Regions from separate parts of the Siccibacter colletis genome, predicted to be linked through region 2. Evidence: predicted binding sites of a transcription regulator. Region 2 holds the regulator's gene; the other holds the start of a gene.
The links. Region 2 encodes PhoB, which activates phosphate uptake and scavenging genes when phosphate is short. Its sites were predicted from a motif close to CTGTCATAAAACTGNCNNAT; they were not measured.
Positions count from the first base shown of each region.

Region 1: opgB (phosphatidylglycerol--membrane-oligosaccharide glycerophosphotransferase) is a predicted target of PhoB. The motif match lies at 3,425-3,444, and genes of this name have one in related genera.

Region 1 covers NZ_CP074352.1:3,469,461-3,477,046, forward strand. The annotation lists gene KFZ77_RS16665 (MarR family winged helix-turn-helix transcriptional regulator) at 22-477, shown strand; gene KFZ77_RS16670 (organic hydroperoxide resistance protein) at 562-990, shown strand; gene dnaT (primosomal protein DnaT) at 1,138-1,677, shown strand; gene dnaC (DNA replication protein DnaC) at 1,680-2,411, shown strand; gene KFZ77_RS16685 (DUF2501 domain-containing protein) at 2,420-2,902, shown strand; gene opgB (phosphatidylglycerol--membrane-oligosaccharide glycerophosphotransferase) at 3,503-5,794, shown strand; gene KFZ77_RS16695 (HrpF/NolX family T3SS translocon protein) at 5,885-7,426, shown strand.
Region 2 covers NZ_CP074352.1:900,587-908,172, forward strand. The annotation lists gene sbcC (exonuclease subunit SbcC) at 1-1,584, opposite strand, end outside; gene sbcD (exonuclease subunit SbcD) at 1,581-2,795, opposite strand; gene phoB (phosphate response regulator transcription factor PhoB) at 2,983-3,672, shown strand; gene phoR (phosphate regulon sensor histidine kinase PhoR) at 3,695-5,005, shown strand; gene brnQ (branched-chain amino acid transporter carrier protein BrnQ) at 5,406-6,725, shown strand; gene proY (proline-specific permease ProY) at 6,801-7,586, shown strand, end outside.

The DNA of each region.
Region 1 (7,586 bases), 1.5 Mb from region 2:
GCACTACCTATATTCATCATCATGAAGACGACACCGAAACAAGACACCGCGCAGACGCTTCCGGTCGATGATCAGCTCTGTTTTGCGCTGTACTCCACCAGCCTGGCGCTGAATAAGCTCTATCGCCAGCTGCTGGCACCGCTGGAACTCACCTATCCGCAGTATCTGGTGATGCTGGTGCTGTGGGAGAAAGATGACATTACGGTATCGGAAATCGGCGAACGGTTGTTCCTGGACTCCGCCACGCTGACGCCGCTGCTGAAACGTCTTGAAGCTGCCGGGCTGCTGCGCCGCCTGCGTTCTCGTCAGGATGAGCGTCAGGTTGCAGTCACGCTCACTGAGGCCGGCCAGGCGCTGAAAGCAAAAGCCGTGGGCATCCCGGAATCGATTCGCTGTGCGGCTTCCTGCGATATGGACAGCCTGATGACCATGAAAACGCAGCTGGAAGCGTTTCGCGATAACCTGAATAAGTCGTAAAACGTCACCCTACGGGGTGACAAAAAAACCGCATATAAATAGCGCGCTATTGCATAGCGCTTGATAAACAATGAGGAACCTGCCATGTCTTTAGAAAAAGTGATCTATCGCGCCAAAGCCAAAGCGACCGGAGGCCGTGACGGCCGCGCCACCTCCTCTGACGGTGTGCTGGATGTAAAACTGGGCGTCCCGAAAGAGATGGGCGGCATGGGTGGTGAAGTGACTAACCCGGAGCAGCTGTTTGCGGCTGGCTACTCTGCCTGCTTCCTCGGCGCGATGAAATTTGTCTCCGGTCGCGACAAAATCGACATGCCGAAAGACGCCTTTATTGAAGGCGAAGTGGGTATCGGCCCGCTGCCAACCGGCTTTGGTATTGAAGCACAGCTGAACATCCACCTGCCGGGTATGGATGCAGCAGAAGCGAAGAAACTGGTTGATGCGGCGCACATCGTTTGCCCGTACTCCAACGCCACCCGCGGCAACATCGACGTTACCCTGAACATCATTAACTGATGCTTCCCGGCCTCTCGCATTCTGCGAGGGGCCTTCAGCTTCTGCTCAATTCCCCTGCTCCACTGTGCTACTATGAAGGCAATAACGCCCGGCACCGCTGACACCCTCAGTGGCCAGGCTAACGTATTGTTTTCAGAGATAGTTTTTATGTCTTCCAAAATTCTCACCCCGGATATCATCAGCCTGGAAGCGTTTTGCCGCGAACCGCGAGAAGCTCTCGCCCGCGCCGGACAAGGCACGCTGGCGGTGTTCGATCAGAACGCGCCCGCTTTCTATGCCATCAGCGCTGAGCGACTGGCGCATCTGCTGACGCTGGAAGCGCAGCTGGCAAAACCCGCCTCTGACGTTGCGCTGGAAGCGCCGTTCTTTGACGATGCGGCTCCGGCGGCCCCGATCCCGGCACCGATGGGTAAATTCGCCATGTACCAGGGCTGGCAGCCCGATCCGGAGTTCCAGCGCATGGCAGCGCTGTGGGGTATCACCCTCAGCGCGCCGGTAACGCCGGAGGAGCTGTCCTCCTTCGTGACTTACTGGCAGGCGGAAGGCAAAGTGTTCCACCACGTGCAGTGGCAGCAGAAACTGGCGCGCAGCCTGCAGATCGGGCGCGCAAAACCGGGCGCACAGACCCACGACATCAACGCGCTCGGCCAGCCGGATTACAAAGTATTCAAAGGTTTCAGGGGGTAGCGATGAAACAGCCCGCAGATATCATGTCCCGTCTTAAACGCCTGGTGCCGGAAGGCATAGAGCCGGCGTTTAAATCGAGCGAAGAGTGGATGGCCTGGCAGCAGGAAGAGGGTCGCAAACATGCCCTGTCGCTCGAGCGGGAAAACATAGCCAGAAAAATGGAGCGCCAGTTTGGCCGCTCCGGCATCCGCGAGCTGCATCGCGACTGCTCGTTCGAAAACTATGTCGCCACCACCACGCAGCAGAAAATCGTGCGTGAGAAAGCGCGCCTCTACGCCGTGGACTTTGGTAAGACGATGGCCGGTTTTATTTTCTCCGGCAAGCCGGGTACCGGCAAAAACCATCTTGCCGCCGCCATCTGCAACGAGCTGCTGCGCCGCAACAAAACGGTGCTGATTATTTCGGTGGCGGACATCATGTCGGCGATGCGTGAAACCTTTAATAACAGCGATACGGTAAAGACCGAAGAGCGCCTGCTGGACGATCTCAGCCGCGTCGATCTGCTGGTGATCGACGAGATCGGCGTGCAGAACGAATCGCGCTACGAAAAAGTGGTGATCAACCAGATCGTTGATCGTCGCACCTCATCCCGTCGTCCTACCGGTATGCTGACCAACCTCGACGAAGCCGGGATGTATCGTCAGCTGGGGGAACGGGTGATGGATCGGATGAAGCTCGGCAAGAGCCTGAATCTGATCTTCGACTGGGACAGCTACCGCGACAAAATTTACTGAGGATCACCATGACGGCGATAGCACGACACCTTACCGCTGTGGCGCTGGCCGCTGCGATTATCGCTCCGGGCGCGCAGGCTGCCAGCTGGCAGGATCAACTCTCCGCGGCGGCAACGCAGCTGAGTCAAGGTAATGGAACCCAGCAGGACGCCGGATCGCTGACCAGTCTGCTGACGGGCGGCACCCAGGCGCTGGCCGCAGGCTCAATGCCTAACGTGGCGGGCGTGTTTGAGTACTGCGTGAAGCAGAAGCTGCTGATCGCGACCGACCCGGAGAACGTCAGAAATCAGCTGCTGGACAAGCTTGGCCTGAGCACTCCGCAGGAGCAGAGTGAAAAACCGGGTTATCTGGAAGGGTTAACCGGATTGCTGAACACCCGCAACGGCCAACAAATTAATCTGAATACCCTGAGCAACTCGGGCATCGGCAAAAAAATTAAGCTCAAAGCCTGCGATGTCATTCTGAATCAGAGCCTTAGCTTCATCTCTTAGTAAAATGGCGGCCCTGAGGCCGCCACGCTTCTGCTACCTCTACCCTTCATCCCATTCAGGCAGATTTTTTACCCAGACGATAACGCTGGCGATTACTGTGCAGACGTCGCTTATTGCTCTCTTTTCTGTGCATAACGAAACAAAAAATAGCGAACGCAAAGAGCACGATAAAACCAAATACATATACGATCATGATCTTTTCTTTTAATGGATGGTGGGGGGTTAACGCATCGATAGTTCGGTAATCCCGCGCTGTGTAAGCGAGTTACCAGGATATATTATCGCGTTAAGGCACATAAGTTAAATCATGAAAGGTAAAAATATTTTTGTTTAAATTCAGCAATATTTACATTGCGCCCTGTAAAAAAGCAGCATTAACCACCATAAGCGGATTGAAGTAAGCATTTTTGTAAGGTTTATGGTGCGGAATTAAAGCAGAGATGATGCGACCAGGGTCAAATAATCACATTAATAAACTAATTCTGAACGAAAACACACTTTGATGACACTAGAATTGCAGGGTTGTGGCAGTGCCATTACAGTACGCGCACATAAAACGCATCCCGGCAGGCGCAGCCTGTTTACTGAGAGGATCAGGCGTTGTCAGAGTTGCTTTCGTTTACGCTGTTTATCGCCTCGGTGGCGATATATGCCTTTAAAGCAGGCCGTAATACTTTCTGGTTCATCGCCACGCTGCTGGTGCTGGGCCTGTGCGTCATTTTAAATATCACCCTCTATGCCAGTAACTATTTTACCGGTGAAGGCATCACCGATGCCGTACTCTATACCCTGACCAGTAGCCTGACCGGCGCTGGCATCAGTAAATACCTGCTTCCCGGCGCCGGCATTGCCGTGGCGCTGGTCGCCGTATTTGGCGCTCTGGCGTGGATACTGCGCCGCCGTCGGCATCACCCCGGCCACTATGGCTACAGCGTGCTGGCCCTGGTACTGGCGCTGGCCTCTGTGGATGCCAGCCCGGCGTTTCAGCAGATTACCGACCTGGTGAAATCCCAGACCCGGGACGGCGATCCCGATTTCAGCGCCTGGTATAAAGAGCCGCGCGCAACCATTGAGAACCCGAAGCTCAACCTGGTCTACATCTACGCCGAAAGCCTGGAGCGTACGTATTTTGACGATGCCGCCTTCCCGCAGCTGGCCCCGGAACTGGGGGCGCTGAAAAACAGCGGCATCGATTTCAGCCATACCGCCCAGCTGCCCGGCACCGATTACACCATCGCCGGCATGGTGGCCTCCCAGTGCGGCATTCCGCTGTTCGCCCCGTTCGAAGGCAACGCCTCGGCCTCGGTCTCCAGCTTCTTCCCGCAGAACGTCTGCCTGGGCGATATCCTCAAGAACTCCGGCTACGAAAACTACTTTATGCAGGGAGCGAACCTGCGCTTCGCCGGGAAAGACGTGTTCCTGAAATCTCACGGCTTCGACCACCTGTACGGTGCCGAGGAGCTGAAAAGCGTGGTCGCCGACCCGGCTTACCGCAACGACTGGGGTTTCTACGATGACACGGTGCTGGACGAAGTGTGGAAGACCTACCAGAAACTCTCTTCAGAAGGGAAACGCTTCTCGCTGTTTACCCTGACGGTAGACACCCACCACCCGGACGGTTTTATCTCCCGCACCTGTAAACGCAAAAGCTACAGCATCGACGATAAGCCGAACCAGTCATTCAGCGCGGTGACCTGTAGCCAGGAGCACATCGCGGCGCTGATCGAGAAAATCAAAGCCTCGCCGTGGTTTAAAGACACGGTGATCGTGGTCTCTTCGGATCATCTGGCGATGAACAACACCGCGTGGAAATACCTGACGAAGCAGGATCGCAACAACCTGTTCTTCGTGCTGCGCGGTGACCAGCCGCAGCAGGATCTGGTGGCGGTGAAACGCAACACCATGGACAACGGCGCGACGGTGCTGGATATGCTCGGCGGCGATAACTTCATCGGCCTCGGTCGCAGCAGCCTCTCCGGGCAGTCGCTCTCTGAGGTGTTTCTCAACATGAAAGAGAAGGTGCTGGCCTGGAAACCGGACATTATCCGCCTGTGGAAATTCCCGACCCATATCGACGCGTTCACCGTTGATACTGACAAGAAAATGATCGCCTTCTCCGACACCCGTTTCCGCCTGCCGCTGCTGTTGCGGGTATCTGAAACCCGCGTCGAGCCGCTGCCGGAGAGCGAATACTCCGCACCGCTGCGTTTCCAGCTGGCGGATTTCACCCCGCGCGACCGCTTTATCTGGATCGACGCCTGCTACAAAATGGCGCGCCTGTGGCAGCCCGAGCTGTCGCTCTCTACCGACTGGTGCGTCGCCCAGGGTCAGCTCGGCGGTAAGCAGCAGGTGCAGCGCGTGGATAGCGCCCGCTGGCGTGGCAACGCCGCGTTTACCCAGAGCGTTATCGATACCGCCCGCTATCAGCACAACGTCGATGCCCTGAAAGTGGTGGATAACGACATCCGCTATAAAGCCGACAGCTTCGTATTCAACGTGGCCGGCGCGCCGGAAGAGGTGAAGCAGTTCAGCGGTATTTCGCGTCCGGAATCCTGGGGCCGCTGGTCCAACGCCCAGCTTGGCGACGAGGTGAAAATTGAATACCGCACGTCGCTGCCGGAGAAGTTCGATCTGGTGATCACCGCCAAAGCCTATGGCCCGAATGCCGGTAAACCTGTCCCGGTGCGGGTCGGTAAAAGCGAGCAGACGCTGACGCTCTCGGATGAGGTCACGACCACCATCCTGCACTTCGATAATCCGACGCGCAGCAACACTCTGACCATCACGCCGCCGGACCCGCAGGTGACCAACGAGGGCAACATTCTCGGGCACGCCCCGCGCCAGCTGGGTATCGGCATGGTGGATATCAAGGTGGTGGCCCGCAACGGATAACGCCCTTCCCTCTCTTAGCGGGAGAGGGGCGATGGAACTTTTTCCCCTCCTCGTCCACACAAGGATCTTCATCCACGAGGAGGGTCACCGATGCGCCTTTCTGGTTTTTCACCATCCACCTTTACTGCCCCTCGCGATGCCGGTCTGCCCGGCAAAGGGGACCCGGCAGCACGCCTGCCCGATGCCAAAAGCACGGGGAGCAATCCGCTGTCAGCCATGATGCCGCTGGCACCGGGGCAGATGCAGACCCCAACCATGCCGGGCAACAACACGCCGCCGCTCGATCAGCTGTTTGTCGGCCTGATTACCAGCCTGCTGAGTGGCCTGAACGGCCCGTCTGAATCAGCCCAGCCGCAGCCCCAGGCCACTACGCCGCAGGCCGCGCCAGGCGAGATGCCGTTTGAAGAGGTGGTCTCTACGCTCGGCCGCAACGAAAACCTGCTGAAGAAGCCGCTGGACCGCGAAGGCATTGAGAAGCTACGCGATGACCCTGCCACGCCCAGCGACGCCCGAAAAGCCCTGGATGCGCTGGTGAAAAATCCGGAGATGTTCGCTGCCATCGACCCGGCGAAAAACGGCAAAACCGACGGCAAGATCAGCTCCAAAGACATTCGCGCCTGGCAGGAACTCCCGGCGATGCGGCAGTACGCCGATGCGAAAGCCGAAACCTATACCCATGACTACGTGCCGTCGGATGCCAGACCCGGCTCTCCGGCCCGCGAGATGTCCGGCAATGACGCCATGCGCGAGCTCTATCTCTACTCGGAAAGCCTGCCGAAAAAGGTCAATCTGGAAACCCTGCAGAAGATTGCCGATGGCTCCCAGGATATGGGCAAGTGCCCGCCGCAGGTCGCCGCCGCGGCAAAGTATTTCACGAATAACCCCGGTGAATGGCAAAAATTCACCGGGAAAAACGATCCCAATGCCTCCGTGTCCCGCGACCGCCTGTGTGACCTGGCGGCACAGAACGTGCAGCTGTCGCCGCAGGAGAATAAGGCGCTGGAAACCATTCAGAACAACAAGGACATCTTCTTCAAGGGCGGCGGCATCAAGCCCGGCAAGCTCGCAGACATCGCCAACGATCCGAAGAACAGCCAGGAGGTGCGCGATGCCGCCAACCTGCTCAGCCAGCCGAACTCAATGCTGTTCTCGATGCTGGATAACGGCAAGCACGGCGCGGGCGGCAACTTCTTTAACAAGGCCAACGATCGCAATATCGGCAAGGGCGATCTTGATGCCTTTATCCGCAAAGGCTCAGGCCAGGTCGCCCCGCCACCGCAGCTGGCAAATGCCCCGACCACGCCGCTTGAGATGAGCGCTCAGGAGGATATGGCAGCAGGACAGGAAACCCAGCCGGACCAGAAAAAAGAGAAAGGCGGCGGCATCTTTAAGCTGCTGGATATTCTCGGCTATGTGGCAACCGGCCTCAGCATCCTTATCCCCGGCGTTGGCGCAGCCGGCGTGGCCGCTACGGCAGGACGTGCGGCGATCACCGCTGGCGTGCGCGAAGGGCTGAAACAGGGCGTGAAGGAGGGAGTTCAGGAGGGCGCAGGCCAGGCTGTCAGCGCGGCCCTGACGGCGAAGACCGGTAACCAGGAGATCACCGGCCCGCGCGTCTGGGCACAGGGGTAGTCATGATGGCGGGTGCGCTGCGCTTACCCGCCCTACGATACTCAACGAACGCCGGTCAGCACCCAGGGTGGGTAAGCGTAGCGCACCCACCTTCGGAAAGCCGCAGCGGCGGGTGCGCGGGCTTACCCGCCCTACGATAACTGGCCTTCTCAGCACCCAC
Region 2 (7,586 bases):
ATTCTCGCCGGGCTGCAGCGCCTGATAGCGGGCAACGGCGGGGTGGCTGGTGGAGCCGCACAGCGGGCAGGGGGTATCCGGCTGGAGGCGGGCGCGCTCGGCTTCCAGGCTTTGAATGATGCGTTCCTGTTCCACCAGGGTTTCCAGATCGCTTTCGTGCTGGCGCTTCTCTTTGTAACGCTGGCGGCGTGCTGCCAGCTCCACCTCCTCGTCGGCAATCTGTTTATCCAGCGCGGCGAGTTCACCCTCCAGCTCTGCCCGGCGTTTGTTCAGCGCGGCGAACTGCGGTTGCAGGGCAGCAAGCTGCTGACGCTCGCGACGCGAGGCGTTCAACTGATGTAAATGAGTACTTACTTCTTCCCGGTTCAGGGAGAGCGCCGCCGCTGGCAGCAACGCCAGCTTCTGTTGACTGGCCGCGATAGCCTGCTCGCGTTCCCGGCGCTGTTTTTCATCGCGCTGCTGCTGAGCAAAGGCCATGCGCCAGCCGGTCAGCTCCGCGCTCCACAGGCGGTAGCGGTCGTGCTGGCTCAACCAGCTCTCGGTCTGGCTGATTTCAGCGTGCAGCGACCTGAGCTGGCCGTCAGCCAGCTGGCGCACCTGCTGGCGGCGTACTCTCGCCTGCTGTAAGCGAGCATTCACATTCTCTCGCTGCCGGGCGATCTGCTGCTGCGCCTGCTGACGCTCCTGGCGCTGCTGCCACCAGGGCCGCAGCTTCTCGGCGGGCAGGGCGCGGCTGAGCTGTTCCAGCGCCGGTGCGGCCTCTTTCAGCGCCTGTTCCGCCCCGGCATGCGCCTGGCGGGTGCGCTGCTGTTCCGCCGTCAGCCCGGCCAGCTGGTTCAGCCACTGCTGCTGCGCCTGAAGCGTCTGCTGTTCGGCGACACGCTGTTTTTCTTCGTCAGTAAGCGCCTGCAAACTTTGCGTCAGCTGCTGGTGCTGTTCGGCGTCGAGCAACATCACGCCCTGCGCCTGGGCTTCGAGCTTCTCCAGCGCGCTGCGCGCTTCCTTATGCTTTTCAAAGACTTTTGCCGAAATCAGGCCGTAAATTTCGGTGCCGGTCAGCTCCTCCAGCAGTTCGGCGCGCTCTTTGGCGTCGGCATTGAGGAAGGCGGCAAACTGCCCCTGGGAGAGCATCATCGACCGGGTGAAGCGGTCGTAGTCCAGCCCGGTGAGGGCGGCGACCATATCCAGCTTGTCTTTAATTTTATCGGCGAGGATTTTGCCGTCGCTGACCTGGGCCAGCTCGACGCGCGGCGCCTGCAGGTTGCCTTCGATCTGATTACGCGCCCGGTACTGGCTCCAGAACGCGCGATACGCCACGCCTTTTACTTCAAACTCCACCTCCGCCAGGCACTCGGCGGTATCGCGGGTCATGAGATCGTTCTGCGCCTGGGAAATATTACTCAGGCGCGGCGTCTTGTGATAAAGCGCCAGGCAGATGGCGTCCAGCAGGGTGGTTTTCCCCGCCCCGGTGGGGCCGGTGATGGCAAACAGACCGTTGCTGGCGAACGGCTCGGCGGTAAAGTCGATTTTCCACTCGCCTTTCAGGGAGTTCAGGTTTTTTAACCGCAGGCTCAGGATTTTCATGCGTCATCCTCCTGCTGCATCTCTTCCAGCGTTCGGGCTAACAGGGTGCGCAGCGGCGGTTTTTCTTCCTCGCTCAGCGCTTCCAGCGCCAGCCGACGGTCAAACACCTCTTCAACCTGTAGCTCGCTCAGGGTTTCGTAGTGCTCTCCGGCAGCCATCTGCTCGCGCTGTTCGCGGCTGCGGCGCAGCAGCACTACCTCTACCGGCAGATCTTCCGTCATCGCCAGCACCTGGCGCTGCATGTCATACATAAAGGCCTCGCCGCTGACTTCAATATCCAGCCACACTTTGGGGCTGGCGGGGGCATCGCGCCAGCGTTCCAGCTGGCTTTCAATCGCGGTTAAATCGCCTTTCAGCACCGCCAGCGGCTGGGTGACCGGCACCGGCAGCGGTGTAATGTCCTGGAGTTTGCCGTGGCTGAACTCCACCAGCAGCACGCTTTTCTCGCTGCCGGTTTCATCGAAGCTCAGGGCGATGGGCGACCCGCAGTAGCGGATGTGCCCGGTGGAAACCACCTTCTGCGGGCGGTGAATATGCCCCAGCGCGATGTAATCCGCGGCGGGGAAGCGCTCCGCCGGGAACGCCTCCAGGGTGCCGATATAGATGTCGCGCACCGCATCGCTTTTGCTGGCCCCGACGGTAGTAAGGTGCCCGGTGACGATGATCGGCAGGTCGCGATCCCCGCGCAGGGCGCAGGCCGCGTCATAGCACTGCTGGTAGTGATCGGTAATGGCGTGCAGCAGTTGGGTCTGTTTTTCGCTGCCGGACAGACCCGCCTGGCTTTTTACGATGTCGCGCGGGCGCAGAAACGGCACCGGGCAGAGGATCGCCCCGGGCGTGCCGTCGCGGCACTGCAGTACCCGGGCCTGGTTCTCGGCCACCAGCCCGGCGCTGGCGAACACCCAGGTGTTGAGGCAGGCCAGCAGCTCGCGGGATTCATTCAGCGTGGCGACCGAGTCGTGGTTCCCGCCCAGCACGATGAGCTGGCAGCCGGTGGCCTGCAGATTCACCACAAACCGGTTGTACAGCTCGCGGGCGTAACTCGGCGGCGTGCCGGTATCAAAGATATCCCCCGCCACGATGATGGCGTCCACCTGCTGCTCTGCCGCGGTCGCGACCAGCCAGTCGAGAAACGCCTGATGCTCGGCGGCGCGGCTTTTGGTATAAAAATTCTGCCCAAGGTGCCAGTCAGAGGTGTGAATCAGGCGCATGCGGGGATCCTTCATGGAAAAAATGCGTGGGGGCGATTATAAACAAGCTGGACGGGAGATGTCGCGACGCTGTGACATACTCATTTTCTGCGGTCATATACCGGTCATGTTTTTCATAAATCTGTCATAAATGTGAAGCATAATGGCGCCGCGTTTAATATTGATGACTTATATAACAGGGCAAATTATGGCGAGACGCATTCTGGTCGTAGAAGATGAAGCTCCTATCCGTGAAATGGTGTGCTTCGTGCTCGAGCAAAACGGCTTTCAGCCTGTTGAAGCTGAGGATTATGACAGCGCAGTAAACAATCTCAATGAACCCTGGCCCGATCTTATTTTGCTCGACTGGATGCTGCCTGGCGGTTCCGGCCTGCAGTTCATCAAGCATCTCAAACGCGAAGCCCTCACCCGTGATATTCCGGTGATGATGCTGACCGCGCGCGGTGAAGAGGAAGACAGGGTACGCGGGCTGGAAACCGGTGCCGATGACTACATCACCAAACCCTTCTCGCCGAAAGAGCTGGTGGCGCGCATCAAAGCCGTTATGCGCCGCATTTCGCCGATGGCGGTGGAAGAGGTGATCGAGATGCAGGGCTTAAGTCTCGACCCGTCATCACACCGCGTCATGACCGGCGACAATCCGCTGGACATGGGACCGACTGAATTTAAGCTGTTACACTTCTTCATGACTCACCCGGAGCGCGTATACAGCCGCGAACAGCTGCTGAACAACGTCTGGGGCACCAACGTGTACGTCGAGGATCGCACGGTGGATGTGCATATTCGTCGTCTGCGCAAGGCGCTGGAACACAGCGGCCACGATCGTATGGTGCAAACGGTACGCGGGACGGGATATCGTTTCTCTGCGCGTTTCTGACAATCTGACTGGAGTGTGACCCGTGCTGGAACGGCTGTCATGGAAAAGGCTGGTGCTGGAGCTGGTGTTATGTTGCCTTCCCGCATTCATCCTTGGCGCGATATTTGGTTATCTGCCGTGGTTTTTGCTGGCGGCGGTAACCGGACTGCTCATCTGGCATTTCTGGAATCTTCTTCGCCTCTCCTGGTGGCTGTGGGTTGACCGCAGCATGACGCCGCCGCCGGGCAGCGGCAGCTGGGAGCCGCTGCTCTACGGGCTGTACCAGATGCAGATGCGCAATAAAAAGCGCCGTCGCGAACTGGGTAGCCTGATCAAACGCTTTCGCAGCGGGGCCGAGTCGCTGCCGGACGCGGTAATCCTCACCACCGAAGAGGGTACCATGTTCTGGTGTAACGGCCTGGCACAACAGCTGCTGGGGCTGCGCTGGCCGGATGATAACGGGCAAAACATTCTCAACCTGCTGCGCTATCCGGAATTTACCGAATACCTTCACAAGCAGGACTTCTCCCGTCCGCTCAATCTGGTGCTCAACAACGGCCGCCATCTGGAGTTCCGCATTATGCCTTACAGCGAGCAACAGCTGCTGATGGCGGCGCGGGACATCACCCAGATGCACCAGCTCGAAGGGGCGCGGCGCAACTTCTTCGCCAACGTCAGCCATGAGCTGCGCACGCCGCTGACGGTGCTACAGGGCTATCTGGAGATGATGCAGGAGCAGAAGCTTGATGAGCCGTTACGCTCCCGGGCGCTGCACACCATGCGCGAGCAGACCTCCCGCATGGAAGGGCTGGTGAAACAGCTACTGACGCTGTCAAAAATTGAGGCGTCGCCGACGCTGGTGCTGAATGAAAAGATTGATGTGCCGATGATGCTGCGCGTCGTGGAGCGCGAAGCGCAAACCCTCAGTCACGGCAATCACGTGCTGCACTTTGAGATCGAGCCGGATCTGGTGGTGCTCGGTAATGAGGAGCAGCTGCGCAGCGCGATGTCGAACCTGGTGTATAACGCGGTTAACCATACGCCGGTGGGCACCGAGATCACCGTATGCTGGAAGCGCGTGCCGCACGGTGCCTGGTTCAGCGTTTCTGATAACGGGCCGGGGATCGCCTCAGAGCACATTCCGCGCCTTACCGAGCGCTTCTACCGGGTCGATAAAGCGCGCTCGCGCCAGACCGGCGGCAGCGGGCTGGGGCTGGCGATCGTCAAACACGCCGTGAACCATCACGACGCCCGACTGGATATCGAAAGCGCGCCCGGAAAAGGAGCCTGCTTCTCCTTTACCCTGCCTGAACGGCTGATCGTGCAGCCGTCGCGCGAAGCGGTCACCTCTTAAGCTGTCAGCATCACTTTCCATCAGGCCAGATTTCTGGCCTTTTTCCTTTTCGCATAAGTAAAACCTATGATTGCTTTCCGCCAGTTGATGCTTTTTTGGTCGCATGAATGGCGGTGGCTAAAGTGAATAAACAGTGTTTTAAACTGGTCCGTTTTGCATATCTGGAATAATGGTCTGGTTTTACGATCCCGCCTTGCCTTTAAACGTTATAAGCGTTTAAATTGCGCCCCTGTTGTTACCTGTCAGACTGTGATTGCGCGGTAATTCGAAAAACTATTCTTCGCCTGCGTAACCGGGAAGCATATCCCGCTGTTTTTCAAGGTAATCACCACTTTTTCGCCACGTTACGGCGAAAAGCCTTTTTAACGACAACACCATATCCACGAGCCGTAAGAGTTTTATGACCCATCACTTAAAATCACGCGACATTATTGCCCTGGGCTTTATGACCTTCGCGCTGTTCGTTGGCGCAGGCAATATCATCTTCCCTCCAATGGTTGGCTTACAGGCAGGCGAAAACGTCTGGACTGCCGCGTTGGGTTTTCTGCTTACTGCGGTTGGTCTGCCGGTACTGACGGTGATTGCACTGGCTCGCGTGGGCGGCGGTGTTGATAACCTGAGCACGCCGATTGGCAAAAAAGCGGGCGTGCTGCTGGCTACGGTGTGCTATCTCGCTGTCGGGCCGCTGTTCGCCACGCCGCGTACCGCCACCGTCTCCTTTGAAGTGGGCATCGCGCCGCTGACCGGCACCGGCGTTGCGCCGCTGCTGATCTACAGCATCGTCTACTTCCTGCTGGTGATTGGTGTGTCGCTCTATCCGGGCAAACTGCTGGATACCGTGGGCAATTTCCTTGCGCCGCTGAAAATTCTGGCGCTGGTGGTGCTGAGCGTGGCCGCTATCGTCTGGCCGGCGGGGGATATCAGCGTGGCGACCGACGCCTATCAGAATGCGGCATTCTCTAACGGCTTTGTGAACGGCTATCTGACGATGGACACCCTCGGCGCGCTGGTGTTCGGCATCGTTATCGTCAACGCCGCACGTTCCCGTGGCGTGAGCGATGCCCGCCTGCTGACCCGCTACACCGTGTGGGCTGGCCTGATTGCCGGTGTCGGCCTGACGCTGCTTTACCTGGCGCTGTTCCGTCTGGGTTCCGACAGCGCAAGCCTTGTGGATCAGTCTGCTAACGGCGCGGCTATCCTGCATGCTTACGTCCAGCACACCTTCGGCAACGGCGGCAGCTTCCTGCTGGCGGCGCTGATCTTCATCGCCTGCATGGTGACCGCGGTTGGCCTGACCTGTGCCTGCGCCGAGTTCTTCGCCCAGTACCTGCCGCTCTCCTATCGCACGCTGGTATTTATCCTTGGCGGCTTCTCCATGCTGGTCTCTAACCTCGGCCTGAGCCATCTGATCCAGATCTCCGTGCCGGTGCTGACTGCCATTTACCCGCCGTGCATCGTGCTGATTGTGTTAAGCTTCACCCGCCCGTGGTGGAACAACGCGACCCGCGTGATTGCCCCGGCGATGTTTGTGAGCCTGGTGCTGGGTCTGATCGACGGCGTTAAAGCCTCGGCGCTGGCGGATACCCTGCCGGGCTGGATGCAGCATCTGCCGCTGGCCGATCAAAACCTGGCGTGGCTCATCCCGTCGCTGGTGGTGCTGGTGGCCTCCATCATCTGGGACCGCGCAGCGGGACGGCAAGCGACGTCAAACGCGCACTAAGTCTTTGCAGTATTATGTCTAACCACGGGGCCGTCGCTCCGTGGTTTTTTTATTGTGTTGGGTGGTAAAGAAAAGATGGAAAAGGTGAACTCGCTTAAACGCGGTTTGAGCACAAGGCACATCCGCTTTATGGCGTTAGGCTCGGCGATTGGCACCGGGCTTTTTTATGGTTCGGCGGACGCCATCAAAATGGCCGGGCCGAGCGTGCTGCTGGCCTACATCATTGGCGGCGTGGCGGCGTACATTATTATGCGCGCGCTGGGCGAGATGTCGGTCCATAACCCGGCGGCCAGCTCGTTTTCACGCTATGCCCAGGAGAACCTCGGGCCGCTGGCGGGGTACATCACCGGCTGGACCTACTGCTTCGAAATACTGATTGTCGCCATTGCCGACGTTACCGCGTTCGGCATCTATATGAGCGTCTGGTTCCCGACGGTGCCGCACTGGATCTGGGTGCTGAGCGTGGTGATGATCATCTGCGCGGTTAACCTGATGAGCGTGAAGGTGTTCGGCGAGCTGGAGTTCTGGTTCTCGTTCTTCAAAGTTGCCACCATTATCATCATGATCGCCGCCGGTATCGGCATCATTATCTGGGGCATCGGCAACGGCGGTCAGCCCACCGGCATCAGTAATCTGTGGAGCAACGGCGGGTTCTTCAGCAACGGCTGGCTCGGCATGGTGATGTCGCTGCAGATGGTGATGTTCGCCTATGGCGGGATTGAAATTATCGGCATCACCGCCGGGGAAGCGAAAGATCCGCAGAAATCGATTCCGCGCGCGATTAACTCCGTGCCGATGCGCATTCTGGTGTTCTATGTCGGGACGCTGTTCGTCATCATGTCCATCTATCCGTGGAACCAG